3 regions of the Paenibacillus sp. FSL R5-0749 genome follow, and region 1 is predicted to be linked to each of the others. Evidence: riboswitches for the same ligand, from Rfam matches in the RefSeq annotation. Region 1 holds a riboswitch; each other region holds the start of a gene.
What was found. A riboswitch is a leader RNA that binds a small molecule or an ion and turns the genes downstream of it on or off. The one in region 1 is predicted to bind thiamine pyrophosphate.
Positions count from the first base shown of each region.

Region 1 (10,986 bases):
TCAAGCACTTGTAAAATAAATTGCGTTTTGGCAGCGGTATACGATTCCCTGTCTTCCTTATTCTCATCAGCAAGCTTCATCTTAAGGGCGGCGTAAGCTTCCACCAGATCTGGGCGTTTTCTGAGCACATCCCGAAACTGCATTTGACGATTCCAACGTTCTTCTCCCGGGCGCATCAGATGAAGGTGTACAGATCTCTTGCCATCCTTAACCTTCACCCAGAATCGTCTATAATCCCGACCATCCAGTTCAGGCGGAACGTAGTTCCAGCCCAACGGATTCAACTGATCGGCAATCCGATCCATGTCATCCCATGACTGAACCTCTGCCATCAGATCAATAATGGGTTTGGCGGGTAACCCTGGTATGGATGTACTTCCAATATGTTCGAATTGATGGATATTAAATTGCTCTAAAAGGTGTTGAAGTTGCCGAATTTCTTCCTGAGCCTGCAAGTCCCAATTCGGATTGGGCGGAGCGATCTCTACCGACTCTGTCGCCCAGGCAGGCCAGTTTTCCGGTTGCATTGGATCTGTCATTCAGGTATCTCCTCTTCCACATGACATCTTAAATGGTAACCTTCTCTGTATTTTTCATAGGTGCGTTGCTTCATGCATTCAATCGTAGTACTCCGTTGAAATGTAAGTATGGAACTTAGGGATAGAAGAAGATATTTCAGGTAAGCCAGATCACTAGAGTTAGGGTCCGAGCTGATAATCGAAGCTTTCATATTCATCCCACCCATTCCCGTTATATTGTTGTTAAAACAGAAGGCATTCCAGATCCCTATTTCTATATATCCAAAAAGGAGCGTATGTCTACGCCCCTAATTGTCTGATACCCTTGATCATATAATGCTGTTAACGTGATGATGTACTGAATTTTTGGATTGATGCAAAGTGCTTCATTATATATAAATTTATTTTACCGTAACAGGGATGGTCACTTTTTTGTTGCCCCACTTAGCCGTTATGGATGTTTTACCTTTGCCTACAGCTACAATCTTGCCATTCGTTACTGTCGCTACGCTCGGCTTTGTGCTACTCCACACCGCACTGTCAGTCACAACAGTGGTTTTACCCGTATCATACTGGGCCATCACACTCAGCGTTGTACTTCCCTGTGGGGATAAAACCAGTTTTTTCTGACCTGTAATCAGCTTTTTGAGCAAAGGTACAACGGTAACCTCTGCCTTTATTGTCTGATTTTGATAAGTTCCTGTCAAGGTGGCTTTTCCTTCAGTCAGCGTTTTGACTGCTCCATTTTTTACGATAGCTACATTTGTATTGGAAGAGGTCCATATCACTTGTTTTGAAAGGTTGATCGTCTTGCCGTTTGCATAGGTGCCAATCACCTTCAATGCTTTTGACTTCTTGATATTCAGCTGCATGGATGCAGGTGTAACCTCAACTTTGGTAATTTCGTCCGTCACAGCAACGGGCACTTTCACAATCGTTGTTCCGTATTTGCCTTGAAGCAATACTCTGCCTGGCGTAACGCCTTTGATTTTACCGTTTTCCAGCACAGCCGCGCTACTTGATACCGACCATACAATCTCAGACGTCACATCCTCTACCTTTCCGTTCGCACGGGTAATGCTTACTTTCGGGAGGGTGTTTTCACTGCCTTTAACAAAATTATAGGAGTTTGGTGAAGCTTTGATGCTTTTAATCTTCTCCTGAACTTGCACAACCAACTGGGCCTTAACCCCGTCTACTTCTGCAAAAATGGTTGCTTCGCCTGCGGCCACAGCCTTGACTTTGCCTTTCACCATCGTTGCAACTGCTGCATTACTGGTGGACCAAGTCACGCCTTCGGTAACATCCTGCTTATTATCAAAACCTTCTACCGTGGCCATCACCTGAAGTGTAGCTGTTTCGGATACACTCATCTTCTGCGGACTGTTATTGGTTATTTCAATCGATGTCACATCACCTGTAGCCGCCAAGGCCAACGAAGGGACAAGTATTGTTAATGTCATAATTAGAGCAAGCGTGCCTCGAAGCGCCAGTTTGATTCTACTCATTTCTATCTCCATCTCCCATAATCCAATATTTTACTTCTATTATATTATATCGGATACGATTAGCATAAAGTTGAATAACGTAAGTGGGAGTCTTGGAACAATTCATGATTTTCATTGTATAATATGGGAAGGTCGCGTAATACTGTTTTAATAAACCTAAAAGATGGGGGTGGGATATGTATGATCGAAAAGAATTTGCTTGATATGGTTTCACCTAAAAATAATCGTAAACGTATGAAAGCTATCGTCACTTCGACATCCACCATGATTCGTCCTGAAGACGAAATGGTTCTATTGATGAAAACAGCCCGCAATCGTTTCAAAAAGGCCCTTGAATCTGGACAAATTGAAATCATTAACGAGCGTGAATGGAAGCTGCGTTAACATTTAAGAAATAATTTCATTTACTTACATATAACGAAGAAATTTGTGATCAAGAAAGTAAGCTATACCTTAGGTCCGAGCACTAACCAAATCTGTTAAATTTGGCACAAATTTTTAGGGGATTGGTTGATTCAATAGCGTTACCGTTTAAAAGGGGATGTCCCTCGTCACATGTAACTTGACGTGTGGAACATCCCCTTTTCTACTGCCTAAAGCGTCACATAACCTCTCTACTTCACTTCATCCTGCTCTGGCAAAATCAAGCTCTCCACGCCTCCCATATAGGGCCGCAGGGCTACCGGAATGCGAATGCTTCCATCCTCTTGCTGATGATTCTCAAGCAACGGAATCAGGATACGCGGCGATGCCACCGCCGTATTATTCAGCGTGTGACAATAGGCCAACTTACCCTCGGCATCCAGGCAACGAATATTCGAACGGCGAGCCTGAAAATCATGCAGATTCGACGACGAATGGGTTTCCCCATATGCACCACGGCTCGGCATCCAGGTCTCGATGTCATACTGTTTGTACGTTTTCTGCGACATATCTCCGGTGCACACGGCGACAACACGATACGGCAGTTCAAGTAATTGCAGCAATTCCTCAGCGTGTCCCGTAATCTCTTGCAGCATGCGCTCCGATTCTTCCGCATCAGGGGCACAGAGAATGACCTGCTCGACTTTGGCAAACTGATGCACACGGTACAATCCGCGTACATCACGTCCGCCGGAGCCAACCTCACTACGGAAACACGTCGATACCGCGGCCAGCTTCACCGGCTCCTTCACATCGACAATCTCATCCGCATAATACGAGACAAGCGGCACTTCAGAAGTCCCCACCAGCCACTTGTTCTCCCCTTTGAGTTCGTAGACCTGATCCCGACCCGTTGGGAAGAATCCGGTGTTCACCAGCGCATCCTCCCTGACCATCAGCGGAACCTCCATTGGTGTAAAGCCGTGCTTCAGCAACAGATCCAGCGCCAGTTGCTGTACTGCCCGATGTAATAACAGGCCAGCGCCTTTCAATACATAGCTTCTTGTACCACCAATCTTAACGCCACGGGGAATATCGATCAGATCATGCAACTCCCCAAGTTCCACGTGATCTTTGGTGGTATACTCGAACGTTGGAACCTCTCCCACACGTCGCAATTCCACATTATCCGCATCCGACGTGCCTTTCGGGGTATCCGGGGATACGATATTAGGTACCAGCCATTGCAGCCTGGTTACTTCCTCCTGCACAGGGGCGAGCTTCGCTTCCACCTGTTCCAACTGTTCATTGATCTGTTTCACCTGCGCCCGCAAACCATCGGCCTCTTCCCGATTCCCGGCTTGCATGAGTCTGCCGATGTCTGCGGATAACGTATTGCGTAATCTGCGCCCTTCTTCCGATTCCTGCAAAAGTGCTCTGCGTTCCTCATCCCGCTCCAGCAATGTGCGAATGTTAATCTTGATTTTTTTCCCGTCTGCTGCCGCCTGAACCTCTTCTGCGTGTGCCCGAATCCACTTCATTTCCAACATGGTCACCGTCTCCTTTGGCTGTAAAAATACAAAGAGCGCCCTCATCCCTTGGGACGAGGAGCGCTCTGCTCGCGGTGCCACCCAACTTGCTGAATCAGGATATCCTGCTTCCAGCCTCTTGGTCCGCGATAACGGGCGGTTCCGGTTAACTTGGGGAAATATCGCTCCCCTGGCGAAAACGCCTCCGAGTTGGATGCTCATCAACGGCATGGTCCGATCTGTAATTGTTGTGTCTCAGTATATACGAACGATAGACCAGATTGCAACCTTTTGTATCGATCAGGAATTCATGGCACAACGTAACCTGTCCTGTTATGATAGACTTTGTCTTCATGGTTGCGCTTTATTGTGATCCTCAATTTATGTATATATGTAGAAGGAGTTCTTTATGAAAAAATTACTTTGGATCGGGTGTCTCTCCTATTTCCTCATTGGACTTGCCCACGTTGTGCTTGGTTCCATTCTGCCCGTTGCACTGGAACATTACGGCAAAGATTATAGCCAGGGCGGGACATTGATCTTCGCTCAATTTGCCGGATTCCTGGGCGGTGTATTGTTATCTCCGTGGCTGAACCGACGCTTTGGTAAAAGGGGAGGCCTGTTAATCGCGACAGCATTGCTCTGTATCGCAGAATTATCCTACATGCTGTTGCCGCCATGGGGCTGGATGTACGTCATCGCACCCGCTGCCGGTTTCGGATTCGGAATGGTTGAAGCTGTCATTGGCACCATTATCATCGCTGCAATCAAAGACAATACGGCTGTTGCCATGAGCCGACTGGAAGTGTTATTCGGGATCGGAGCGATGGTCATGCCGCTCATGGCCAGCGGTCTGATTGCTGCCGGATACTGGCGTTTATCCTTTCTCGTTGTTGCGATCTGCGCAGCGCTGACCTTTGCTTTCTGGGCGAAAGGATCATTCGGTGAGCTGGACAAGGTTCTGGAGCGACGGAAGCCAGCCGATGCTTCGAGACACACTCACACTGCCAGTGCATCAGGTGAACCGCATTCCGCAGATACCCGTATACCCGGCCCAACCTATCGTGGACGCAACCTGACTCTTCTGGTTCTGTTCGTCCTGTTCTTCTTCCTTTATGTTGGCACCGAGATGAGCCTTGCAAACTTCATGCCAGCGATCCTGATTGAGAAAATGAACATGAAGGAAGCCGGAGCAGCGCTTAGTGTCACCTGCTTCTGGATTGCCATGTCTGTAGGACGACTCTTCGCGGGATATATTGCAGAGAAATTCCAGTACCGCGTCTATGTGCTGTACAGTTGTCTTGCATCTGTGCTTTTGTTAATGGTGTTTCCATTTACAGACCAAATCTGGTCTGCGTTTCTCATCATCTTGCTACTCGGACTTGCCATGTCAGGCATTTTCTCGATTGCCCTAGTCTTCGCCAGTAAACTGCTGCCTGGAACCGAAGAATCCACACCTAGCATTTTGATTGCCTCAGGTGGGGTTGGCGGTGCCATTTTGCCTTTGACCACGGGATGGAGTCTTGATCATCTGGCGGTTAATCAATCCGCATGGATGCTTGCTATCTTTGCAGTTGGCCTGCTTGTCATTAGCGTGATCACGTACCAGTGGCAGAACAAACATTTGGTCGATCCAGCGACTTAACAGCTATGGGTGATACAGTCCAGAGCGATAGAATCAGAATTACCTATTAAAGAAATCGAAATGTCTACTGTCATGACTTGACGGTAGACATTTTTGGTAGCGTTACTCTGTTTTTTACGAACCCAGCACACGCTATTCTGCTCCATTTCTGTATGTTCGAAATCTAACGAACCTTAGAGAAGTTATTGTAGATAATTAGCTTCAAATCAAGGTCTTGTTGCATTTTTTTGGCATATTAACGCCGCTAAGATTCGTTAGATTTTTCATTCCCCAAGAACCGACTTAATAAAGTGTTCTCGATTCGTTACGATCTATTCATTTGCACAAGATTGCCCAGGAAATACTTTAAGGCCATCGGAATTACACACTTTTGTTAACAGTAGGCATTATAGGCCCGTTGCTCTTGATGAATTTACCGAATACATATCGTACGAGCGGCCCTAGAATGATCAACTGATATGGAAGTGCCAGACTGAAATTACGAGCGATTGTATGCAGGTACGTACCAAGTACGGATACCCCATTTAATTGGTCCGCAAGATACGCCGAGATCATTCCATACAAGGACATGATCAGAACCATACCAATCACCATAAAAAATGACATGACCAGCACACCAAGGATCTTGTTGGACTTGTCAAAAGGTAAGGAAAATGCAATTTTTCTCGCTACTGGGCCAACAATGAAGGACTCTACCAGAAAAGCGATGACAAAACACAATAGGAATTGAAACAGGATCTCAAGCGGGGACAACTTGCCAAGTATCCCAGTGTGCCACAAATTGAAAGTCATCATCACCAGGACCATTCCTGTACACATCATTAAGCCGAAAATAATTTGTTCCTTCTTGCTCGTTGGCAATTCTCTCATCCTCTCTGTTTACCTTCGTAATTATAGAGATGATGACCCCCACCACATAAGTGAACATTCCGTGAACAAATCTGATTTTCAAGTTTTGATAAACCGGAGAAAAAGTTAAGCTCAAGAGAATACGTTTTTTTCTACAACATAAATTTCCAGAGAAAAGACAGTTTGGATAACGCTGTGATTGCTATTCGTTTGAAAACAGAGCCTTTCTGATTCGTAGATTCTGCTGGATGTTCATCTTTAACCGCAAGTGTACTATGTGCACGTTTGATATCCATAGCCTCTGTTAGTTGGTTGGCAAATGCAGAACCGGAAATGACTACAGCGGATTCGGTATTGAGGAAGGCAGATCTGGGATCAAGATTATACGAACCAACCATGCTGAGGTAATCATCCATGACAAATGATTTGCCGTGTATGGAATAAGGGCCTTCGTATTCATATATGGCCAGACTGGTATCAAGCAACCGTTTTTTAGAGCTTAAGTATCCCGCGAAAGCCAAAGGGTTAGGGGTCTGTTGGATTGAATTGGTTAGCATGACCCATTCTGCTTTTGGATTCATCGACAGATGTACGGCTTTCTCCATTTTCTTGGTGGGAATGGCATATGGCGTCTGAAGGTACACTTTCGACTTTGCTTCATTGGCGAAATGAACAAATGTCCTCCACATGATGGGGTCTTTATACAGCCTTTTAATTGGATTGTGAATGAAAGCAACGTGGTCGGAATGAAGAGCTCCTCGAACCCATTCCTTGGGCAACACTTTCACAAAAGGATCACTCTGAGCCTGGGCTTTTTGATATAAATCAGCCAGCTGAGCCAGCTCTTTTAACCCTTTTGCATGATGCTGACGTTTTGCATGTTTTTCTGGTTTGGTGAATGGATGGTTCCATAACTGATCTAGATATTGTTTCATTTCAACAACCGTGCTGTTCGTATTATCGTTTGCATTGTAAACAAGGACATCGCGATCAAAAACATAGTCTTTTGGGGGTTGCAATGCCATATATTTATCACCAATATTTTGGCCGCCAATGATTCCATATGTGTTGTCGACAAGAAGGATCTTGTCATGCAGACGATTATGCCATGTCCATGGCATAAATAGGTGGAGTGGTTCATAATATCTTAATTCGACATTGGGATGAGCTGCAATGGCATCTGGAATATCACGCAATCCTCCGCGCATGCTGTGAAAAATCCCGTCTAAAATGATTCGAACTTGAACACCCCGATCAGCCGCATCGAATAAAGCAGCAAAAAAAAGCTGAGATGTTTTTCCTTTTTGAATGGAGTAATAGGCCAGGTCGATGCTTGTTTTTGCCTCTCGAATGGTCTGGATTCTCACCTGACCCGATTGAAAGCCGTCCTCCAGGAGCATTACGCGATCTGTTGTACTTCCTCTTGTTAACGATTTTTGCATATCCGTATTTTCAATAGCAGATGGAGACGGAACCAAAAATAAAAGGTAGGCTGTGAAAAAAATGTAGGCACTATAACACAGAATCATTGCGATTATGGTTTTAAGGATCATTCAGTACTCCCCCATTTTTATGTAAAAGTATTTATTGGTATAGCAGTACTATCTCCTTTTGTACCTAAATTATGTTGTTTAAATGAATCAAGCTGCTCGGCTCAAGGCCAAACGATCAAAAACTAATCACCGAAGCGGCTTAGAAGCAAATAGACGATGACCGGAAATCCGTTCCCATCCAGTTCCTGACTGGACACGACTGGGCCTCTGGCCTATAATTACACCTAGTAATGCCCGTAACTTCATAGTTTCCCAGGGGAGTCGGAATTGGCCGGCTGAGAGTGTATCCCACCAAGATACTAACCCTTAGACCTGATCTGGATCATGCCAGCGTAGGAATCGGAGTATATCGAAATGGCACAGCCCTATGGCTGAACGCCACCTCTCTAACGCCTGCACGCGTCCCGGATTACGGGGCGCTTTTTTAATGTTCTTTTATATAGCCAGAGAGCTAAAAAAAGTGACGTTATCCGGATCATAGCTGGTATAAATCTGTCGATTTATGCAAGAAGCTTGGATATGAAGCCAAGGAGTACCCGTGCCACTGGCCGGACATACCGAAGGAGAGAATCACAGATGAAATGGCGTAAAACAATGGGACTGTTGCTCTTATGTGTACTACTGGTGACTGTGGTCGCATGTGGCGGTAAAGAAGCTGCCCCGGCTGAACAGAACGGCAGCACGAATACGGAGAGCAGCAATGAAGGTGACAACGCAGCCCTCAAGGATGTTAAAGTGGTGCTCGACTGGACACCAAATACGAATCATACCGGCTTGTATGCGGCCGTAGATCAAGGTTTTTATAAGGCTGAAGGTTTGAACGTGGAGATTGTTCAGCCAGGTGCCGGCGGCGCCGATACGATGGTTGCTTCCAATGAAGTGCCATTTGGCGTAAGTTATCAGGAAAGTGTAACTCAAGCCCGTACACAAGGGGTTCCACTCGTCTCCATCGCAGCGGTTATTCAGCATAATACATCCGGATTTGCTGCTCCGGCAGATCGGAATATTAAATCACCGAAAGATTTTGAAGGCAAAACCTATGGCGGCTGGGGTTCCCCTGTGGAAGAAGCCGTGATGCAATCCATTATGGAAGGCGAAGGCGCCGACGTATCCAAAGTGAAAAACATTAACATGGGTGATGCCGACTTTTTCACCGCTGTGAAACGGGATATTGATTTTGCATGGATTTTCTACGCCTGGACGGGGATTGAAGCTGAACTGCGCGGGGAACCGATCGACATGTTATATGTGAAGGATTATTCAGATGCACTGGATTACTACACGCCTGTGCTCGTAACGAACGAGCAGACCATTCAGAACGATCCTGAGCTGGTGACAGCATTCCTGAAAGCCACTTCAGAAGGATATCAATACGCAATTGATCATCCTGAAGACGCCGCAAACATTCTAATCAAGGCTGTACCGGATTTGGACAAGGAATTGGTACTGGCAAGCCAGAAATGGTTGAGTCCGAAGTACACGGATGACGCCCCACGCTGGGGAGAACAGAAACAGGAAGTGTGGCAGAACTACACTGACTGGATGTTTAGCAAAAAACTGCTGGATGAACAGGTCGACGTGAGCAAAGCATATACGAACGCGTTTTTACCCCAATAAAATTTCTCATATAAAACGAACTTAATATTTACACGAGGACGGAGAGGACAGAAATAACGTGAAATAGCGAAGCGGTCGCCTTTATCACCGGATTTTCCCTTTAGAGAAAGGGAATCAAAAAAATCTGGGGATAACAGCGATTGGAAGGTTATTCTGTCATCGAAGTGGCAAGTGTAACCGTCATTAGTTCATTTTATATATCACGAAAGGAGCCGTGATCTCTCATGGCAAGCACATTACTTAGCATTCAGGTTATTCCAAAAACGCCAAATGGCGAGAACTCTTACCCTTATGTAGATCGCGCCATTGAAGTTATTCAGCAATCCGGCCTAAAATATCAGGTGAACGCGCTCGACACCACGATGGAAGGGGAACTGGAGGAACTGCTGGAGGTTGTCCGCAAAATGCACGAAGTACTCGTCGAGGCTGGCAGCCCAAGCATCATCTCCCAGATTAAAATCGCCCATAGCCCTACTGGCTTCAGCATGGATACCCTGACGGAGAAGTACCGCTAATGAATGCCTATTTCAAAAGTGTATGGCCGCCCTTCGTGGCGGTTATTCTCTTTATAGCGATATGGCAGGGAGCTGTATCCCTGTTCCACATCGAGAAATGGATGCTGCCCGCACCGTCCGATATCGCCCGCGAAGCGGCATCCCAAGCGGAGCGACTGGGCATGCATGCCTCCGCAACCATTCAGTTAACGCTGATCGGATTCGCCGCTGGAACAGCGGTTGGATTATTGATTGCAATGGTGCTGCATTTGGTTCCTTTTCTCAAGTCAGCCCTGTATCCTTTACTTATTCTTAGTCAAAATATACCGACCATCGCGCTCGCACCGCTCCTGTTAATCTGGTTCGGATTCGGGCTGTTGCCCAAGCTGATTACCATCATATTAGTCTGCTTTTTCCCCGTTGCGGTGGCGGCCATGGACGGCTTGACCCGTACAGATGCAGCGATGATGAACTATATGCGCATGGCTGGTGCCAAACGTCGTCATATCTTCTGGAAGCTGGAGCTTCCCCATGCACTACCATCAGTATTCTCCGGTATCAAAATCGCCGCTACCTATAGCGTGATGGGCGCCATCATTGCCGAATGGATTGGTGCAGACAAGGGTATTGGTTATTATATGATGCTGCAAAAATCAGCTTATCGCACAGATCGCTTATTCGTGGCGATCATGATTATTGTTGCGCTCAGCTTGCTGCTCTTCCTGCTCATCGCGCTGCTGGAGAAGCTGCTCGTGCGCTGGCGGCCACAGAAGCGATAACAAAGCATGTAAGTCTATATATTAGGAAGTGATCAGCATATGAATCAGCAACAGGACGAACACGTCCAGCCTGAACGGGGAGCACGCACATTGGAACCAAAGCACGGTGAAAAAATTTACTCGACTAATTC
Region 1 is NZ_CP152005.1:488,631-499,616, reverse strand. It holds gene MKY85_RS02370 (GrpB family protein) at 1-539, opposite strand, end outside; gene MKY85_RS02365 (Ig-like domain-containing protein) at 920-2,026, opposite strand; gene MKY85_RS02360 (hypothetical protein) at 2,207-2,410, shown strand; gene serS (serine--tRNA ligase) at 2,641-3,939, opposite strand; gene MKY85_RS02350 (MFS transporter) at 4,328-5,563, shown strand; gene MKY85_RS02345 (hypothetical protein) at 5,924-6,358, opposite strand; gene MKY85_RS02340 (phospholipase D family protein) at 6,565-7,965, opposite strand; TPP riboswitch at 8,210-8,322, shown strand; gene MKY85_RS02335 (ABC transporter substrate-binding protein) at 8,542-9,582, shown strand; gene MKY85_RS02330 (thiamine-binding protein) at 9,807-10,097, shown strand; gene MKY85_RS02325 (ABC transporter permease) at 10,097-10,855, shown strand; gene MKY85_RS02320 (ABC transporter ATP-binding protein) at 10,895-10,986, shown strand, end outside.

Region 2 (10,986 bases), 3.3 Mb from region 1:
GCTTGCCCTTGGCAAAATCTCAATACGTGAAGCCTTTGATGATCTTGAGAGCATGATGGCATTTTATTTTGAACAACGCAAGCAGGAGTACAGCAAAATGATTGATGTTAAAGCATCCTGGGGGAGAACCATCGGATTTGCTCCCATGTATGCCCTAATCTTTTTGTACCTGGTCATACCATTGGTCGGTATGAGCTTCCTGCAGATGAACATCTATTATGAACAAATTCAGAAACTGTAGCGCAATTCTTCTGTGTGACAGTCTGAAATATATTAATAATTTATAACTTGGGAGGATTTATCATGAACAATGCATCAAGCGCTTTAAAGGTAGCAGCAGGGATATTTTTGACAATCGCTCTGATCACAATTGTAGTTCTGTTATTTATTTCGGCTCAGGAAGCAACCAAGACGGCGCAGAACAATTTTGCTGATATTCAGACCGAGCTGTCTCAGGCTGCATTCACGGTGTATGACGGAACAACGATCAGTGGATCACAGGTAACTAATGCGCTGCGTAAATACGCGGACAAGGATCAGTTCGGTATTCAAGTCATTACAGGTAAAAATAAAGCGGGTCAATGGTATGGCAACCAATTGAACATTTCACAGGATCTCAATAACGCGGACTACGGCTCGGTTATTGCTCCTGACGATAAAGTGGGGATTATTAACCAGACCATGAGTGAAAAGGACAATCAATATGTCAATCCAAGTGGTAAATTCAAAGCCATTATTGTAAAAGACCGCTCCAACGTGGTAAGAGGGCTAATCTTCCAGCAATCCTGACAGGAGTTGGTTTAACATGTCCCAGAATACCCAGCATCTTATGTTGTTTTGTACGGCGGTTGTCCTGTTTATGACAGCCTGCCTGTACGGGCAACAGAATGTTAAGATTTTATCAGCTTCATTGAACGACAGAGTACGAACAACAGCAGGCATGGAAGGTCGTCTGACAACAACATTGCATACCACCAAACCATCTCAGTATAGTGGTGCGGAAGTGTTACATACCGTGAGACAGATGACAGGCACAGGCATACCTGTAGAGGTAGACGGGACTTCATATGTGATTGATACACTAGTCAGCAAAACAGCGACTATTCCTGTCCAGCTCGATGCTACCTACAGACCAGAGTTGATACGAGATGAAACTGGAGAACTGCTCAAGATTGTTTTTTGGAAGGAGGCCAGTGTGAATTGATTAATGCTGCATCCAAGTTGCTTGCCGTATTGCTCGCAGTTCTTCTGCTCTATGTGTATCCAGCTGCTGAAACAGCCGATCGGCAGGATGATATAGCACGTATGACGGCTATACAGAATGTAACACGTTTTGTCGATGCAGTCCGCACGAAAGGGTATATTTCACCTCGAATGTTGGCTGAGTTTGAGGAGCAACTGGCTCAGACGGGCAATGTGTATGAGGTGTCGATGGAACATTTACATAAGAAATATGTACCTCATTATACGGACCCGTTGAACATTAATAGTTTTACTGGGACGTACGAGGTTGTACAGGATGGATATTATGCAGCTCAGATTCGAGAGAGACTATTCCCTACCTCAAGTGTGATTCCGGCTGATGATCCTGGTCGAAGATACAAGTTGACAACAGGAGATTTTTTTACCGTGACGCTCCAAAATACAAACCGTACACCTTCCATGCTCATTCGTGAATGGCTTAGTGGTACGGCTCAGGCCTCAGCGGTATTTGTAACCTACGGAGGTATGGTCCTCAATGAAGATTACTGAGCTATCCATAGTATTCGTGCTGATCTTCTTCCCGCTCTTCTGGATCATCTCACTCCATACCCAAGATGCCGAAGAGGCTAACTTTCTTGGACATCGATACAGATCTGCACTTCAAACCGCAGTGATGGATGCAGGTGCAGTTATGCATCAAAATGAGAAACAAAGTGATGAAGCAGGTTATGATTCAACCAAGTTTGTTAAAGCGGATAAGGAGCTTGCCTTGTTGACGTTTACTCAGACGATGGCTTTGAATATGGGGATTCAGGATGATGCCGCAGCTATTCGAAACATGTTTAATTACATTCCTGCCGTGGTTATTCTGGATTACGATGGCTATTATATGATGTCCACAGAAACAGAGTTGACAGGTAACCGGGAAGATTCTTTCAGGCAAGTATGGAGTCCCAAGAAACCTTATACATATTCAGATTCATACGGTAACAGTATTAACTTTACATTGGACGACTATGTCTATGCCTACGACGCAAGCGCAGGGAGATGGGTGGAGGGCTTTCAAAAAGAACTGGTTTCAACCACACAGATTCCTTTACTTCAAGATAGCAGCGTATTTGAACAAGTTCGACGAAGCCGGATTGTGACTTCTGTGCAGGATGATCTTGCTGATGTGATTAATCGCCATAATGAGTTTGCCAGAAAGAACGGTGTATCCTATACATTTACGATGCCCCTGATAGCACAGGAAGATTGGTACAACTCCATCAACGATACAGGAATTATGGCCTTTATCCAAGGTATAGGTGTTGGTGACCAGAAGATCAACAATTATGCGATTGGTGGAGGCAGACTTGTGAAGAAAACGGCCATCGTAGGTGGAGTAGATCCTTTAACGGGTATCAAGTACTACTATCCCTCCACATGTGGTAATGGTTACCGTGCCGAAGAGGTGTTCACAGACGGAAGACAAGCAGCTGCACAAGGCTATTTCGAATATAACTGCTCTAATCGTTAGCTTGCGTACATGACAAAATCTTGGAAGGAGTTCCTGAACTGTTTACATTACTTTCAGAAAAGACGAGACCTGTGCTAGAATAGGGGTTCGGAACCATAATAAAAGTAATGTCTAATAGATAGGAGCAACCTCATCTTATGAGTTTATTGTCAGTAGAGAACGTGAGTCACAATTTTGGAGATCGCACGTTATTTAAAAATGTATCGTTTCGTTTACTCGCCGGAGAGCGTGTAGGACTTGTTGGTGCCAATGGTGTTGGTAAATCCACATTAATGAACATCCTTACCGGTAAATTGCTTAAAGACAGTGGAAAAGTGGAATGGACACCTAAGGTCCGTTATGGATATCTGGATCAGCACACAAAGCTTACGCCAGGCAAAACGATTCGTGATGTGCTTAAGGATGCTTTCCTTCCGTTGCTTGAATTGGAAAAAGAAATGATGAATATTACGGACCAGATGGCAGATGCAGATCCAGATAAGCTGGAGCAGTTGCTGGAAGATATGGGCGATATTCAGGAACAACTGGAACAGGGCGACTTTTATCTGATTGACGTAAAAGTTGAAGAGATGGCCAATGGTCTTGGTTTGTCTGCAATTGGTCTTGATCGAGATGTCGCAGCTCTAAGTGGTGGACAGCGCACCAAGGTGCTGCTTGCCAAGCTTCTACTCGAAAAACCTACAGCTCTGTTACTGGATGAGCCAACCAACTATCTGGATGTAGAGCACATTGAATGGCTGTCACGTTACCTAAAGGACTACCCGCATGCATTCCTCTTAATTTCCCATGACACGGAATTCATGAATGAAGTCGTAAATGTCATTTATCATTTGGAATTTGCCAAATTAACGAGATATGCAGCGAACTATAACAAGTTCCTGGAGATGGCTGATATGAATAAAGCCCAGCATATTGATGCATACGAGAAACAGCAAGAGTACATCAAGAAACAGGAAGATTTCATTCAGCGTAATAAGGCGCGGGCTTCAACTTCAGGTCGTGCGAAGAGCCGCGAGAAACAGCTGGACAAGATTGAACGTATTGATCGCCCGGATGAAGCGGCTAAACCAACGTTCAAATTCAAGGATGCCCGCGCGAGTAGCAAAACGGTCTTTGAGGGCATTGATTTTGAAATTGGATATACCTATCCTTTGCTGCCCAAAATGACGATGACGATTGAACGTGGTGAGAAAATTGCCATTGTAGGCTGTAATGGTGTGGGTAAATCGACACTGCTGAAAACCATCCTCGGGAAAATATCTCCACTGAGTGGAAAGACCTTTTTGGGAGATTATCTCGAAACGGCCTATTTTGAACAGGAGGTTCGTGCTGGAAATATCACGCCGATCGAGGATGTCTGGAATGAGTTCTCACATTTGACTCAGAATGAGGTCCGGGGTCATCTCGCTCGCTGCGGATTAAAGAATGAGCACATTACTCGTCCACTCAACATGCTGAGTGGTGGAGAACAAGCCAAGGTTCGTTTATGCAAACTCCTGATGCGCGAAAGCAACTGGATTTTATTCGATGAGCCGACAAACCATTTGGATGTCACTGCCAAAGCGGAGTTGCAGCGTGCCTTGCAAGAATTTAAGGGAACGGTGTTACTGGTATCTCATGAACCTGATTTTTACGAGGGTTGGGTCACCAAAACATGGAATGTCGAAGAATGGTCTGAGAAAAACTAGATGATTTGAGACCATGTTTAACAGAAATGACGGTGACAAAAAAATCCGTCTATGGTAACATAGGCTACAACTTCATATGAACACTAGGGGGGCCGCACGATGCGGCTGAGATGGAAGAATGCGATTCCGGACCCTTTGCACCTGATCTGGATCATACCAGCGTAGGGAAGTGGCGAGCGCGTTTCAGTGAATGACGTGAGCAAACGGCAACTCGAAAAGATTTCAACCGTCTGCTAAGCGAATTGAAACATGCAGTTGCGTGTATAACGTTAAGGCTATAGGCCTTTAGCTGTACTGCACGAAATGAACTGTATGCATCAGTCAGTGATCTGATCCTATAATTCATACGCAGCCACTCCCCTACGGGAGTGGCTTTTTTTGTGTTTTCATAGCATTCACGCCTGGAAGGAGAGGGAGGGTACCGCAATTTTCCATGAGCATGTTCACGAATCATTTGAATTGCATGTTGTATCTGCGGGTGCAGGAGATCGAGCATCTTTTGTAAAAGCAGCCAAGGACGTTTGGCCATGGGTGGACTATATTCACATACGAGAGAAACAACTTACATGGCAAGGCAAGATCGGCTGGGCTGAAAGTCTGCGTAATGTTAATATTCCATCTTGTCGCATCGTTATCAATGGTTCAGAACTGCCTTCACAGATTGATCTTTATGGCGGTGTTCATTGGGGGCAAGATGCGATACGTAAATACAACCCTGCTGTCATAAGCAAAATGCAGCGACTTCGTCTGGGTGTATCTGTTCATTCCATCGATGAGGCAAAAATCGCTGAAGAACAGGGAGCTGATTACCTTTTCTTTGGGCATGTCTTCGCGACCAACAGCAAGCCAGATCTAGAACCAAGAGGATTATATGCTCTTGATGAAGTATGCAGAGGTGTCTCCATTCCTGTCATCGCGATCGGAGGCATAGAGCCGGGAAATATTCAAGCGATTCGCGCTACAGGGGCACAGGGAGTTGCCGTGATCTCAAATGTATGGTCGAGCGATTCCCCGGATCGGGCAGCTGCATCACTAAGGCACGCTATCGTTGCTACAGGAAGTCTAAGCCGGTGAAAGGAGATGAGAGGATGAATGAGATCGTAACGGGTCAGAACAGGAATCATTTCAGTCATCAACTGAACTCTGAAACGGAATCAAGAAGCAAAAGTGTAACTGATAATCCGGATAAGATTCATGCAGAAACCATTATTGTAGGCGGAGGTGTTGTTGGTTGTGCCATTGCGTATGAGCTTGCTTCCCGGGGACAGGATGTTTTGTTGCTGGAGCGTTCCGCAATTGCGGGAGGCACTTCTTGCGCAGCGGCTGGAATGCTGGCGCCAGATAGTGAGGATTTTGCTCATCCTTTGATGGCTAAGCTTGGCAGGCAGAGTAGACAGTTACTTATTGAGCAACAAGTGCTAATGGATACCCTTAGTGGGGTAGAGGTTGGGCTGCAACGCCATGGATTCTTGACCCCTTTTCGATCATACAGTGAATTAAACCGCTATAAGAACAATCGAAATTCCGGTTTGTCTGCTGATGAGGTGTGGTTGGATCGTTCGGTTGTGCAACAGGAGGCATCGTGGCTTAACAGAGATACTTACGGAGCCTACTACAGACCATACGAGAGTGAAATCCTTCCTGTCCATCTAACTAGGGCATATGCGGAATCTGCTCAAGCCATGGGAGCTCGGTTTATAGAGGACATACAGGGTATACGTGTACAAGCAAACGAACACGGCGTGCAGGGGATCACCACATCGATCGGTGAGGTAACGTGCAAACATGTCGTTATAGCGGCTGGATTACAGAGTGAAGCATTGATGAGACATGTGAATCTGAGCTTACCTGTGTGGTCGGTAAAAGGAGAAATAGCTGCCGTTCAGTTCTCAGATGAACATGCAGGGTACAGACCTGACAGAACGGTTTATGCAGAGGATGTCTATATTGTTCCCAAAGCCAATGGCGAAGTTTGGCTCGGGGCAACCAGTCTGCCGGGCAGAACGGATTTGAATGTTTCTGTACAGGGTGTTCAGAAGCTGCTAACAGCGGCTACCCACTGGGTACCCGGGATGAAAGAAGCGCAATTTAAGCGAGCGTGGGCAGGTGTAAGACCGGCAACGCCAGATGGGCTGCCTTATATAGGTGCATGCAAGAGTATACCTGGACTGTTCGCTGCCTTTGGGCATTACCGTAATGGTATTTTGCTAAGTGCGATAACAGGCAGGCTTATCGCGGAGTTAATCACTGGCAAAAGCTCAGAAGAACTCGGAATTGAAGCGCTGAATCCAGAGCGTTTGAACAGAAAGGGAGTGGTGCAGTGAATATCATTGTTAATGGACAACGGATGGAGATTGAAGACAGATTAAATCGTGTGGATAAACTGCTCCAATCGTTTGACCTGCAAGTCAAGACTGTAGTTGTTGAGCTGAACAGGCATATCTTAACGCGTGAGTATCACAAGTCAACGGCATTAAGAGAAGGCGATCGAATCGAGATTGTACATTTTGTAGGAGGCGGTTGATGATGTTGAACATTGGTAAATATACGTTTGAGTCCAGATTATTGCTCGGAACAGGCAAGTTTTCGGATTTTGAAGTGCAGAGTCAGGCTGTGGATGCTTCTGGAACGGAAGTTTTAACCTTTGCTGTTCGTCGTCTGAATCTGGAGCAACGTAACCAGAAGCATTTCCTGGATACATTGGATCTGGATCAATACACGCTTCTTCCGAATACGGCCGGGGCTTCCACTGCGGAAGAGGCAGTGCGGATCGCCGAGCTTGCGCGGGCTTCGGGACTTTGTGATATGATAAAAGTCGAAGTCATCGGAGATGGAAAGACATTGCTCCCAGATCCGATTGAAACGTACAAGGCTTGCGAAATTTTGCTTGAAAAGGGCTTCACCGTATTGCCTTATATTTCAGATGATGTCATTTTGGCCAAAAGGCTGCAATTGCTTGGCGTACATGCCGTAATGCCTGGCGCTTCTCCCATCGGAGCAGGTAGAGGCATCATTAATCCCTATAATCTTGAGATCATCATTGAGCAGGCCGTTGTGCCTGTGATTGTGGATGCAGGGTTGCGCTCTCCAAAAGATGCTGCTTATGCGATGGAACTTGGTGCAGATGGTGTATTGTTGAATACAGCAGTATCCGGATCAGGAAATCCGGTGAATATGGCTAGAGCGATGCGAATGGGTGTAGAGGCAGGTAGACTGGCATATGAGGCAGGCATGATTCCTGTGAAGCGTTATGCAGCGGCCAGTAGTCCGGTGGAAGGAATGGTTCATACATGATAGATCAACAACAATCAATTTCCTCCGAGCAGGCCGACCGGTATTCCAGACAGGAAAGGTATGCGCCACTTGGCAAGGAAGGCCAGGACAGATTAAAGGGCAGCAGAGTTTTAATTGTAGGCGCTGGCGCACTCGGAACAGGAATTGCCGAAACGTTAGTACGTTCAGGCGTCGGGCAAATAACGATCGTGGATCGTGATTATGTGGAGTGGAGTAATTTGCAGCGGCAGCAATTATATGTAGAGCAGGACGCAATTGAACGGATGCCGAAAGCGATGGCTGCGGAAAAACGTTTATCTGCCATTAATTCCACGGTTCATGTGGAAGGAAAGGTATTGGATGTCAGAGTAGATGAACTGGAAGAACTCATTCAGCATGCAGACTTGATCATGGATGCAACGGATAATTTTGATACCCGACTACTCATGAATGATATGGCACAAAAGCATCGTATTCCCTGGATTTATGGTGGATGTGTGGGAAGTTACGGCATCACTTACACATTTATGCCTGGAGAGACGCCATGTTTAAATTGTTTGCTGGGTGAAGTCCCTCTGGGTGGAGATACTTGTGATACGTCTGGCATCATTCCACAAGCGGTACAAATGGTAACGGCGAATCAGACAGCAGAAGCGATGAAGCTGCTTAGTGGCAATGAGAATGCATTGAGACGCAAGTTGTTGTCATTTGACGTGTGGAGGAACGAATACATATCCATCAATGTGGATGGTGCGAAAAAGCAAGACTGTCCTTCATGTGGCCCTTCGGCAACGTATCCATATCTTTCTGCGTCCAATCTGGAAAAAACCGATGTGTTATGTGGAAGGGATACCGTTCAGATCCGCCCTGCACGGCGCATGAATCTGAATCTTCAACAAACGGCGGATCGCTTGAACAGACTTGAAGAAGGAAAAGTGGAATTCAATCCGTTTCTGGTTTCTTTTACAACAGGAGCTCATAGAATGGTCGTATTTCAGGATGGACGTGTTCTCGTACACGGAACAAAAGATACAGCTGAAGCGCGTACGCTCGTTCATCGTTACTTTGGTTAAAGCAAGAAAGAAACAAAGTCTGTTCCCTTGAGGGAATGGACTTTTTCATTTTACGGCATGCTAACTGTACCAACCACTGCTACGCGCAGCGGGGATAGAGACAGGCCGGGTGAAAAACAGTGAAAACAGCCATTTTGCTGATTGGAACAGGAGCGCAGGTTAGCCTTATTTACGACGTTTTATGTGCTGAAGGGTATGAGGTGCAACGAATGGAGTGTTCTGAACTAAACCGATCCGTCGAGCCTTCGTTGCAGCATATTAACCTGATCATCCTGGTAGACCGGGAAGAGGGGAATGCACACCGTAACCAGGATCAGAAATCAGAGTTGAAACGTTGGATAGAGAGCGGACAGGTGATACCACTGCTGGTTATTACTTCAAATGCATCTCCTCAGGTCATCGTGGAATGGCTGGATTACGGAGCTAATGACGTGATGGAGGAGCCCATCCACTTGACCGTGATGCTAGCCAGAATACGAAATCTATTGCGTGTTTTTGCGAATGCAACGCAAGAGAGTGAAGAAGTGATTGTAGTTCATGATCTTAAAGTAAATTTACGTTCAAGGCGGGTAAATCGTGCGGGTGAGTACCTAACATTAACGCCAAAAGAGTACGAATTGCTGGAATTTCTGGCGTTGCATGTGAATGAAGCATGTACCCGGAGTGATATTTTAAGGGAAGTGTGGGGGTATGAGTATGCCATGGATACGAACGTTGTGGACGTGTATATCAAACATCTGAGGGTTAAGGTAGATAAGGGAAGAAGTGTGAAGCTGATTCATACTGTGCGTGGGATCGGCTATATGCTTCATGATAAAATTTAGAAATTTCAACCATTCCATGAATCTCCAGTTTAAAGTGTGGTGAAAAAAGGGTAAAAGAAAAGACCGGATCATATCATCCGGCCCTTACTGGTTAAAATTAAATAACTATAAACGGTTCTAAAGTACACGACGAGCTTTAATGTACGTTCTCTTCCAAGTACCGGAGTTCAGATCCGAGATCGTTACACCTGGAGATCCGTACGTATGCAGAATCTTTCCGTCCCCTGCATATACGCCTACATGGGTAATGTTAGAACCAGTAGAACGGCTACCGCTAGAGAAGAATACAAGATCCCCGACTTGAAGATTGGCTTTGGATACAGCTTTACCTTCTTTGGATTGTTGAACGGAAGTGCGTGGCAAGTCTACACCATACTTTTTGAAAATATATTTCATAAAGGAAGAGCAATCAAAAACTCTGGTTGTTGTTGTTGAAGCACCAAATTCATATGGAGTTCCAGTGAATTTTTTACCATAGTTAACAATTTGTTGACCTGTGGACACAGATGCAGTTGCTGCCTGTGCGACAGGGGCGTTAGTCATTAATACAGCTCCAAAACCTAGTGTAGCGCACAACCCGACGGTTACGGCCTTTTGGACAAAGATGTTTGTTTTCATATTAGTTAGTACCTCCAAAATTCGTTTTCGTTAAGTTGCTAGAGCGAGTATAACAGCTTTGTAACAGCCTAGAAATTGGATGGGCAAGTGTAATCCCTTGCGCCACAATGGTTTGGGTATGTTTATTAAAATATAATTAAAAATGTCAAAAAATTAATCATTGACGAATAATAAATAAAGATGAAATAGAAAAGACCCTTGAATCTCAAGGGTCTTTGTTGTGTATGAATCTATTTTATGATCGAAATCATTGGTTACAAAAACGTAATAATTAAAATGCCATGCGGATACATTCAATCTTTGCTTTGAATGATTAGTAGTAGGCCGCTATCGATAGTGACGGTACCTGAAGCGCCTAGGAGTTGGTTGCTTATGCCAAGGGATTGGCCCATGCGAATAGTGGCTTGATTCAGCGGATACATGAAACCTTCCAGTGTTATTCCTGTAACTTCATGAGTTAAGGGGAGTAAAGAAACATATTTATAGTCACGGTGTTCAACTACAGCTTTGGAAGTTGTCAGAGTCATATAGTTATGCTTGTCCTGAATTACACATGAGATATGATGCTGCATTGCACGAACCATAATATGTACATTAGCGAGTGTATGATCCATCCGAGTACCTGTAGCGCCTAACATCAGAATGTGAGAAGGTTCGTGATCTAACGCTGTTTCAAAAGCCATTTCCGTATCGGTAAGATCTTTATGAACAGGGTCGCATGTAATGAACTTTGTGCTGTTGTTACTAACAATTATACGTTGCTCTTCGGAGATAGAGTCGAAATCACC
Region 2 is NZ_CP152005.1:3,911,615-3,922,600, reverse strand. It holds gene MKY85_RS17275 (hypothetical protein) at 1-241, shown strand, start outside; gene MKY85_RS17270 (hypothetical protein) at 304-789, shown strand; gene MKY85_RS17265 (hypothetical protein) at 806-1,204, shown strand; gene MKY85_RS17260 (hypothetical protein) at 1,201-1,752, shown strand; gene MKY85_RS17255 (hypothetical protein) at 1,739-2,722, shown strand; gene MKY85_RS17250 (ABC-F family ATP-binding cassette domain-containing protein) at 2,860-4,410, shown strand; TPP riboswitch at 4,486-4,595, shown strand; gene MKY85_RS17245 (thiamine phosphate synthase) at 4,789-5,484, shown strand; gene thiO (glycine oxidase ThiO) at 5,499-6,734, shown strand; gene thiS (sulfur carrier protein ThiS) at 6,731-6,934, shown strand; gene MKY85_RS17230 (thiazole synthase) at 6,937-7,704, shown strand; gene MKY85_RS17225 (ThiF family adenylyltransferase) at 7,701-8,756, shown strand; gene MKY85_RS17220 (response regulator transcription factor) at 8,876-9,580, shown strand; gene MKY85_RS17215 (C40 family peptidase) at 9,698-10,198, opposite strand; gene MKY85_RS17210 (thiamine diphosphokinase) at 10,492-10,986, opposite strand, start outside.
Region 2: it holds a riboswitch for thiamine pyrophosphate, as region 1 does, so the genes downstream of both, MKY85_RS17245 (thiamine phosphate synthase) here and MKY85_RS02335 (ABC transporter substrate-binding protein) in region 1, are expected to answer to the same signal.

Region 3 (10,986 bases), 510 kb from region 1:
CACATGCAAGTGGAATGTAAAGGGGGCGCTCAGAAAGAATGTGAGTACTGATCTGAAAATGGTTCCGGTCGGATTATTCGGATTGCACAGCCAGATCATTCGGGCAGAAGCATTAATTCGTTGCCGGAATTGCACCAGTTTCCTCAACTCCTCTTACTGTGGCAGGTTTATTTAATGAAATAGATACGATACAATATCTACTGAATTTCTATATACTGCTTTCGGGATGTAATCAATGGAAGGGTGAGTGTAATATGAAAACGATTGGTCTTATTGGTGGAATGAGCTGGGAGTCATCGTTAGAATATTATCGAATTATTAATGAAGAAGTGAAAAATAAATTGGGAGGATTGCATTCAGCCAAGTGCATTTTATATAGCGTGGATTTTGAAGAAGTCGAGCGTTATCAAGCTGAAGGTGATTGGGAAAGTGCTGGTGAATTATTGGGGAATGCTGCCCAGTCTTTGGAAAAGGCAGGAGCAGAAATGATTGTAATTTGTACAAATACGATGCATAAAGTGATTAAACATATTGAAGAAAAAGTGACACTACCCATCGTACACATTGCTGATGCAACAGCAAATCAAATTCATAAGTCCCATATAAGTACGGTTGGTTTACTCGGCACCAAATATACGATGGAACAAGACTTTTATAAAAAACGAATTGAATTTAATGGTATTAAGGTTTTGATACCGAATGAAGAGGATAGAAAAGTTGTCAATAAAATAATATATGAGGAATTATGTTTAGGAAAAATTGAACCCTTATCAAGGGATTATTATAAAAAGGTGATTCAAAGGCTGGTTGATGATGGAGCTGAGGGAGTCATATTAGGTTGCACCGAAATTGGATTATTAGTAAAAGTAGAGGATTCAGAAGTTCCATTATTTGATACAACACATATTCATGCGATTGAATCTGTTCATTTGGCACTAGCCAAATCATTTGACTCAACCCGATAAACCCGTTCTCTGATTTACCTTGGCTCATGAACTCGATATAATAGGGATGGGCCGTACAGGCCGGATCACAAAATGCAGGTGGGATTGTTCTCCCTCCTAGGCAGAATGGGGACCCAAGTTGAAAACGTTCAAAAAAGTATATATTGAGATCACGAGTATCTGCAATCTGGCTTGCAGCTTCTGTCCGCAGACGCAGCGTGCCAAAGGATTCATTGACCCTGAAGTCTTCAACAATATACTGGAACAAGTTAAACCACATACCAATCATATTTATCTACATGTCAAAGGCGAACCCTTGTTGCATCCCAAAATAGATCTTCTGCTAGATTCCGCACACGAGAAGGGACTCAAGGTGAATATTACAACGAATGGTACACTGCTGCCCAAGACTCAGCATAAATTGCTTGGTAAACCGGCGCTGCGTCAGATGAACTTCTCCCTGCACAGCTTCGATGGGCACGAAGGTTCAACAGATCGTGACGGATACCTGCGTCATATTTTGTCCTTTGTACACGAGGCCGTTAAGCACAATGTCATCATTTCATTCCGACTGTGGAATCTGACGCAGGATAACTTCACGAATGCTCAGATGAATCGAAATCGGGAGACCCTTGAAGTGCTGGAACGTGAATTCAATCTGGACTTCCGCATTGAGGAAAAAGTGGTTCCAGGCAGCGGCGTCAAAATTGCTCCGAATGTATACCTGAATCAGGACCACGAGTTCCAGTGGCCAAGTCTGGATGCACCTGAAGATGACGGCAAAGGCTTCTGCCACGCATTGCGTAGTCAGGCGGCTGTGCTAGTGGATGGAACGGTGGTTCCATGCTGTCTCGATGGCGAGGGTGTGATTAACCTGGGTAATGTGCACGAGAAGTCATTCTCAGAGATCATTGAAGGGGAGCGAGCGAACAATCTGGTATATGGCTTTTCCAAGCGGGAAGCTGTGGAAGAGTTGTGTCGAAAGTGCGGTTATCGTCAGAGGTTTGGAGCCTGACATCTTATATCAGCAAGCTGGAAGCCATTTAAGATCACACATTTGAAAGACAAATGTAGTGATCTTTCTTGTTTACTGGGGATTAAAGTAAGTGGTACTTACGTTACAAATGAGCATACCAGAGGTTGATATCAGCATATTGTTCAAAGACCCTGACTTGCAAAAAAATGCCGATATGACAGTCATTATGCGATGTCAGGATATATCTGATCTAATGATTATTCTAGTTACCTTCCTTATTTGGTAGGATTAGGTTGTGAGTTAGGCAGAGGTGCACCTCATGCGAACTTTCAGTACAAGCCCAGGCTTGTACACGATCCAATAACGAGAGAATAAGGGAGGAATAAAGTAATGAAAAAAATGTTGACGTTGTTGTTGTCTGCTGGTTTGGTAGCTTCCATATTTGGTGCGGTTCCGGCTGCTGCTGCGCCTACAGTTGTTAATTCAACGATTATTGTTCCAGCGGGCACGACTTATGACGGTCAAGGCAAAACATTTGTAGCCAATCCTTCCACATTGGGTGACGGGTCTCAAGCAGAGAATCAGAAACCGGTATTTCGTCTGGAGGCAGGGGCTACCCTCAAAAATGTAAATATCGGATACCCTGCTGCCGATGGTGTTCACTGTTATGGTAACTGTAATATATCGAATGTAGTCTGGGAGGATGTGGGTGAGGATGCACTCACATTGAAGTCGGCCGGAACGGTCAACATTACCGGCGGTGCGGCGTATAAGGCCTATGATAAAGTATTCCAGATCAATGCAGCCGGAACGATTAACATCAAAAATTTCCGTGCAGATGATATCGGCAAGCTGGTACGTCAAAATGGTGGAACAACCTTCGCAGTTAACATGACGCTGGATAACTCCAATATTTCCAATGTGAAAGATGCTATTATGCGTACAGATAGCAGTGTATCTCAAGGGAAAATTACGAATACCCGCTATTCCAAAGTGCCAACCCTGTTCAAGGGATTTGCTTCAGGTAAAACCAGTCAATCCGGCAATGTCCAATATTAAACGAGAGACTCAATCGCTGGAGTTGTTAAAAATATAAGCTCCACTTAATTTGGAAGTAAGCCGGAATATAACGCCAAAAAAAGAGCGTCCCAAGGTCATTGTCACACTGACTTTGAGGAACGCTCTTTGTAATGCAGATGTCACCATAGTATAGTTCTGCTGAGTAATGTTTCATTGTGGAGGCACATATTATTTCTCTCCTGGAACCTCAACGATGACTTTGCCATGCTCGGGGGCAACGGAACCGGTATCCGTGGAGCCCAATTTGTTTATGACCTCATATGAGGTTTCCTCAAGCATGCGAGAGTACTTGAATGATACGAGTGTTTGACCTGCTACGGAAGGACGAGTTCCTGCTTCAGCCACGGCTTTGGTTTTAATAAAGAACAGGTCACCGATAGTTCCTGCATTATTGCTGATGTTTGCCTGCCATTGCAGCAGTGCACTTCCATTTTTAAGAACATAATAACTGACCAGATCGTTATCCTCCACAACGAAGAAACGATCTTTTTTGCCTTGTTCAAAAATGTATTTAATGGAGGAATCCACCGGACCCAGAGGGTTGCGAATATCCAGACGTGTTTGTCCGAGTTCAGAGAAGCGTGGCAGATGAAGTGCGGCTTCGCGCGCCACAGTCAGATCAGAACTGTTATATTCTTTTACAATCGTAGCATCGGTAGTGTAAATGTAGGCTTCCTTGGCCTTCTGATTCCACTGCACCTTCGTACCAAAAGCCTCACCAATGGCACGGAGCGGAAGCATCGCTTTACCATTCACCAGAATCGGGGCGGAAGACAATGTTGCATTTTGGTCATTTTTCTTCATTGTCTTGCTATTAGGTTTAAGGACATAATTATCGCTGCCTGTGCTAATGCTGATCTCTTTTGTTTTGTTATTGTAGCCAAACGTATAGTTGCCGAGGAATTGAAGCTCAGTCAATGCCACGTACATGGTCCCCTGCCGGATGACAACTTCATATTGAGCTTGAACATTGTTAATATAAGCTGTCGGTTTAGGTTCAGTTGCCGCGGCTTCCGCCACAGTGGATGAGAGTAAGGCAGGTGCCGTACCTGCGGTAAGTATCGAAGCGGCAAGGATCATTTTCCATGTTTTGAGCTGCCAAGCAGAGTTGTACATTTTCATTACTATCAATCTCCCTTCTAGTATTTCAGACGGACTACATAACCTAAATGTTTCATATTATGGAAAGTGTGCAATAGATATCCCCTGTTCATTTACCCCAAATGAAGCATGGTGATACTTCTGGGGATTGCCACAAATACCCATCTGATGTACATTAGAAGCAATGAAATAAGTGAACCGGGAGCTCAATGAAGTTGGGCTGAGAGAGTGGCCTTGTGCCGCTGACCGTATATCTGATCTGGGTAATGCCAGCGTAGAGAACATGGATTTGCAATATGTAAGGGTGAATTGTGGGAATGAACGTGGATGAACAACAGACCTTTTTGAACTGTGGTGGTGTATCTGCCAGGGCGGAGAGGGATGGTTGATATTCCGTATTTCGACATCCACCCAATACATCATTGTGAGGATTGTATACTGCGTGTTAGGCCTGCCCGGAACCGGGGAGGCTTTTTTTGTTTATTTTTAGAGGTTGTTCAACCAGTCTTTTTGAACACACACTTTTACAACCCCACAGGGGACAGAGGAAGGACGTAGAGAACATGGCAACAACAACAGGCAACAAACGATTGAAATTAACGGATATTCTGGTAACCATCGTAATCGCAGTGGTGTTTGGGGTGATTTACAAGATATGGGGACCTACGTATGACTTGATGAAACCATTCGGCGTTCATGCGGAGCAGATGATCTACGGCATGTGGTTTATGGCGGGCACGTTTGCATTTGTCATCATTCGTAAACCAGGCGTGGCTATCTTGGCCGAGGTTGCGGCTTCAACGGTAAGTGCTTTTCTGGGCAGTGAATGGGGCATGTCCACACTGGTGTATGGTCTGTTGCAAGGATTGGGAGCCGAGATCTTCTTCGCAGCATTCCTGTATCGTAAAACCAATCTGTTTGTCACTTGTCTTGCAGCCATTGGAGCCGCAGCGGCCTCGCTTTTGCTGGATTATCAGTATGGCTATATCGATTCACTCTCGGCCTGGAATTATACGTTATTCATCGGTTTTCGCTTCATCGGAAGCATCCTGATTGCAGGAGTGTTTGCTTATTACCTCGCCAAAGCTTTGGAACTGACTGGTGTAACACGTTCCCTCAGACCGGTATCCAAACAGGATTATGAGGCGTTGGATTAGATGAGCGGAGATGGGAATTCGCAGGCGGTAAGTGTGATGAATCTAAGATGCAAGTTCCCGGGAGAGAAAGCCTTGGTATTTCAAGGCTTGTCTCTTTCTGTGCGTCAAGGGGAGAAAGTGCTGCTGCTTGGACCAAGTGGCTCCGGTAAATCGACGTTATTACAAATCTTGAGCGGTCTGATGCCTCGTTCGGTTGAAATTCCGATGAAATGTGATGATATTCAGGTTCCCGTCAAAGCAGGAGTGGTCTTTCAAGATCCGGATACCCAGTTCTGCATGTCCTTTACGGATGAAGAGATCGCATTTGTTCTGGAAAACCGAAGTATTCCGCGTGAAGAGATGCCTGCTCTGATTAAATATTATCTGAAACAAGTGGGGTTATCCTTGGAACAGAACCGTGTATTGATCCAGTCCATGTCTCAGGGGATGAAGCAACGTCTTGCGATTGCCTCGATGCTTGCCATGGACCCGGAGGTATTGTTTTTGGATGAACCCACGGCACTGTTAGATGATGAGGGGACTTCCCAGGTGTGGGATACCGTCAAACGGATCGCCAGTGATAAAACGATCATCATCGTTGAACACAAAATAAACGAGATTGTAGATATGGTCGACCGCATCATTGTCTTATCACCTGAAGGAAAGATTGTGGCGGATGGGCCAGCACAGCAGGTATTCACGGATGAACGGAGCAAGTTGAGGGATTATGGAATCTGGTATCCAGGCGTGTGGGAAGAGCATGAGCAGGAGAGGGTAACAAAAGAAGAAGAGGGAACTTATGGAGAGCTTCAAGCGTGTGAGAATCAGGGGACCTCAAGCTTGGAAGCACAGCAGTCGTCTGGCTTATCTGATGCAACGAAGATTTTCCCCGTATCTCATGTATCATCCTTATCGCCTGTATCGTCAGCCGATCAGCCTGCACTGGACTTGCAGCAGTTCACTGGATGGCGTGGAAAAACACCTTTCATTCAGGTGGAACAGGCCAAGGTATGGCACGGAGATTGGATTGGTATTGTCGGAGCCAATGGAGCTGGCAAGAGTTCATTGTTGTTATCTCTGATGAATATCCTGAAAACAACAGGTCATTATGAGGTGCACGGTCAGCCTTCTGGCAAAACGGAACAGCTTGCAGATCAGATTGCGTTTGTCTTTCAGAACCCGGAGTTTCAATTTGTAACCAACACCGTCGCGGAAGAAGTGGAATTCTCATTGCTGGGGGGCAGGCTTACAACGGAAGAAAGACATGCCAGGACTCATCATATGCTGAATCAATTTGGACTAATCGACTTGTCCGAGCGCCATCCCTACCAATTATCGATGGGGCAGAAACGACGTTTGAGTGTGGCGTCCGCATTGGTCAGAGAGCAGCGAATTCTGTTGCTGGATGAACCCACTTTTGGACAGGATGCCCGTAATACGTTCGCCATGTTAGCACAACTGGAGCAATTGCGGCGTGAAGGAACAGCTATCGTTATGGTTACCCATGATCGTGAAATTGTAAAAAGATATTGCACCCGAATCTGGTCGGTGGATGAGGGGAGGTTAAGTGATGCAACTGTCGTTTCCTCATCGTGAAACCTGGCTTCATTCCGTTAATCCGGGGTTGAAGATGATTATTCTGACACTGATGTTTGTCATCGTTATCCTTATTCACAATCTGAATGTAATGGCCAATGTTGCGGTGGTAATGATGTTATTACTGTGCTGGACAGGCCATCCGTGGTACAGATTGATTCTGTACGCATCACCATTCATTCTGGTGTTTATCTCTACGTCTGCGGGCATGATGATGTTTGGCAAGGGAGAGACCACTTGGTATAAGTGGGGGCTGATTCACATCACCGAAGAGAGCTTCTATCGCGGTCTACACTTGGGTTTTCGCTCGCTGACTATGGCCGCGGCTGGGTTACTCTTTGGTCTTACGACCAAGCCAGTACGGCTATTTTATTCCCTGATGCAGCAGTGGAAGCTTCCTGCAAAATATGCCTATAGCTTTCTGGCCGCGATGCGCATGATCCCCATTTTGCTGGATGAATTCCAGACGCTCCGTTACGCTATTCGTATTCGTGGAACAAGGCAGCGCGGTTCGCACTGGAACGTGTATGGTACACTCAAGCGTTATGCTATTCCTCTGCTGGCACAGAGCATTCGTCGTGCACAGCGAATGGCGGTAGCGATGGAAGCGAAGGGATTCACGGATGGGGCGAGCCGAACGTATTACATTCAGATGGGCTATTCCCGAGCTGATCTGTGGTTTGTATTTTATTATATCCTCACCTTAACAGCTGCTTATTACATCGGGATTACCTTTCCTTATCATGCTACGATGGTAGATGTAAGGTAATACTGGGAGATAGAGAGAAATATATTGAGGTAAACGGTAACTTTTTCCTGCGCACAACGTCTATATGGAAATAACTTCTAATGGATGGGGATGAACGAGAGTGAAGACGGGTCCTGACTGGCAGGGGATGGGGTACAAGTGGATTACCATGACTGGATTATCAGCTGTACTGTTGACGGGATGGATGATGCTTGATTCACAAAAGGTAGTGCTTGGAGGACAAGCTTCGGTTACAACGCCCCAAGCTTTGGGAGCAAGTCCCCAAGCCTTATCAACAAAGTTGGCCTACAAACAAGGAGACTCCGTTACGCTCATGAATGATATTCCCCTGTTTCAAAACAGGAGGGACAGCAGTGTGGCTCCTGACCAAATGAAGATTGAATACTATACTACAAAAAACGAGAAGTATAGGTTGGCATCGGTTCGAGGCGAGTGGTTGCAGCTTAAGTCATCCGATCATGGAGACTTCTGGCTGCCAAGTTGGTATGCAATGAAGGAGAGCAGAAGCATGACGGAAACAGCTCCGCAAAGTCTCAAGATCCAATCGGGCAGCAAGCTGTATCTGGCTCCAGACAGTGCTACAACCTGGACTTTTGAGAAAGCGCTAACAAGTAAAGCTGTTATTGTTGCAAAGTGGAAAGGATGGTATGGCGTCTCCATTGCTCCACGAACCTGGAGTAAAGAATCCTCCACGTATCGGCCAGGACTCTTCTGGATCAAGGCAGGGGCTCTAGAGCAGAGGAAGAATGTGGCTGATGGTTGGTTCCAACAGAATACATCGCTACCGACCTCGGTTATTCGTCATTTGACGGATATTAAGCTGAACAAGGCAACCACCTCCAAACAAGTGGCCGAGTGGTTAGGCGAGCCCGATTGGAGAGAGGGTTCAGGCAATCTAAATGATACAGGGTATGCAATGAGTATTGGACAGACCTGGAGATATGAGCGGCAAGATGGACAATTTTTGGTCACATTCAACAAGAATGGCAAGCTGGTCAGAACTCGCTGGAATCTACCACAGCATGATCGAAATGCTGTCGTTTCTGATTGGAATATCAGTCGGGCGGATGAATATGGGTTTACGACAAAAATGTACGGCACAACGCTGCCGAAGACAATCCCTTGGAAACCGGTCTGGACTAACCAGGGGAATATTAATTACACTTTTTTACAGGTAGCCACGGATGATGTACTCCTGATGAAGGGGGATGACGGTGGATTTAGCGGGGGCTACTACGAAGGTTCCATATATGCCCTTGACCGTCATACGGGCCAGAAATTATGGAGGATTAATGGGGGTTTTGGAAGACAGCAGGCTGAGGTGGATACAGCACGCCAATACGTTACAATCTACAATGATTATGACCCTGACAAGAAAAAATACGTGGATCGTATTCGTCATCTGAACTTGAAGAGCGGGAAGGTCACGTGGACGTACACCCCTAAGCAAAATTTTAGACTAAATGGCATCACTGCTGCGAAAAACGTTGTGGTCGTGGATAGCCCGGTTGTTGATAGCTCAAGCAACAGTTGGTTGACGGTACTGGATAGTGCAAACGGAAAAACATTGTGGACGCGAAAACTCGCGAAAGGTTATGAATTATTGAACAAGAGTGCAGATGACCCTTATGTGTTGTATTGGGAAAAGAATAAGCTGACTGCAGCCGATCCGCAATCAGGGCGAACTGTATGGAGCTTGAAGGCCAAGCGATCTACTATAGAACAACTTGGGAATGATCCATATTTTGATGGAATTGAACGTCTGGATCCCTTTGTAACCAGGAATGCTGGAAGATGGCTATCGTTAGATAATCAGTGGCTGCTGCTTGATCTGAACACGGGGAAAAAGCTTGCACAATTTCCTGCTCGGGTAGGACAGAGATTGGAGGAGCTGAATGATGGCATGCTGTTGATCCGTGAGAATCAAAACGGCGACCATTACGGAGAGTATGAAGATTTTACAACCACCCTGTACGATGCCAAGACAGGCAAAACACGGTGGACGCTCAAGGGCAAAATTGAACGAGGACTGGTGGAAGATGATCAGTTATATGTAATTAAAAATGGTTACCCCGCGGCTTTGAATTATGATACGGGGGAGACGCGTTGGAATGCCAAAGATACGGTTGCCACTCTCAGGTATCCCACGAATCAGGGGAGCTATCTGGTCATTGATGATCAGTTGCTGCTGCCCATGGATGAGAATTGGTTGGTATTGAATAAAAACAATGGAGCCTTGTTAGGTCGTGTACATGACGTGGCGATGGGAAACCCGGAGCATCGCGACCGGGATGCGAAGAACGGAACGATCAACCGGATCGGCAATGAAGTGTATGTGGGTTCGTCCAACGGACGTTTTCGCGTGTATGAAGCCAGCCGCCTTCAGGAGGCAATCTCACCTTAAAAGCTTGTCTCATCAGGGATGTTGATTTATTATAAATGAACAGGATTGCTCGCGCTCCGGTTATCGGCTGTGCGGGCTTTCTTCATGTGTTCTTGAAGAACCATGCATGATCATTCACGGGAGGACTCTCCATGATCTCATTATATGGTGTAAGCAAACGTTATAACGAGCGCGGTTCCCGTGCAGATCAGGGATTCGAAGCGTTAAGCTCGGTGTCGCTCGAAGTGGGACAAGGCGAAATTCACGGCATCATCGGTTCGAGTGGCGCAGGCAAATCCACGCTTCTGCGGATGCTCAATGGTCTGGAAAAGCCGGATGAGGGTGAGGTTGTTGTGAATGGGCAGCACCTGACCCAGATGAATGAGCGCACTTTGCGTCTGGCACGAAGGTCCATTGGCATGATCTTTCAGCACTTCAATCTGGTCAGTAATCGGACGGTGAGTGGCAATGTCTGTATGCCGCTGGAACTGGCCGGGATGTCCCGTACACAGCGAGTCGAGCGTGGACTTGAGGTGCTTAGGTTTGTTGGACTGGAAGACAAAGCGGGTCAATATCCTGCTCAGCTTAGCGGAGGACAGAAGCAACGTGTGGCGATTGCACGCGCACTCGCCAGTCGTCCGGATGTGCTTCTCTGTGATGAACCGACCTCTTCGCTTGATCCACAGACTACGAATGGCATACTGGATGTGCTACGTCATATCAATGAAACGCTGGGCGTGACCATTGTCGTCGTGACGCATGAGATGGAAGTGGCTCGTAGACTATGTCACAGGGTATCCGTCATGAAGGATGGGCGACTCGTACGAACATTGACTGAAGCGGAAGTGAGCAGTATTCCCGCTCCGCAGCCGGATCTGCTGACCTCCTTGCTTGCGGGTGATGAATATGGGATGGCAGGTTCGTCTTTGTTCCGTCAGACAGAACAGGGGGACAAGTCATGAGGTTACCTGAATCTGTACTGAAGTATCAGCATGAGATAT
Region 3 is NZ_CP152005.1:1,001,481-1,012,466, forward strand. It holds gene MKY85_RS04495 (aspartate/glutamate racemase family protein) at 255-965, shown strand; gene MKY85_RS04500 (radical SAM/SPASM domain-containing protein) at 1,084-1,959, shown strand; gene MKY85_RS04505 (pectate lyase) at 2,311-2,979, shown strand; gene MKY85_RS04510 (copper amine oxidase N-terminal domain-containing protein) at 3,169-4,122, opposite strand; TPP riboswitch at 4,289-4,399, shown strand; gene MKY85_RS04515 (ECF transporter S component) at 4,665-5,258, shown strand; gene MKY85_RS04520 (ABC transporter ATP-binding protein) at 5,295-6,833, shown strand; gene MKY85_RS04525 (energy-coupling factor transporter transmembrane component T) at 6,808-7,602, shown strand; gene MKY85_RS04530 (PQQ-binding-like beta-propeller repeat protein) at 7,703-10,006, shown strand; gene MKY85_RS04535 (ATP-binding cassette domain-containing protein) at 10,138-10,947, shown strand; gene MKY85_RS04540 (methionine ABC transporter permease) at 10,944-10,986, shown strand, end outside.
Region 3: it holds a riboswitch for thiamine pyrophosphate, as region 1 does, so the genes downstream of both, MKY85_RS04515 (ECF transporter S component) here and MKY85_RS02335 (ABC transporter substrate-binding protein) in region 1, are expected to answer to the same signal.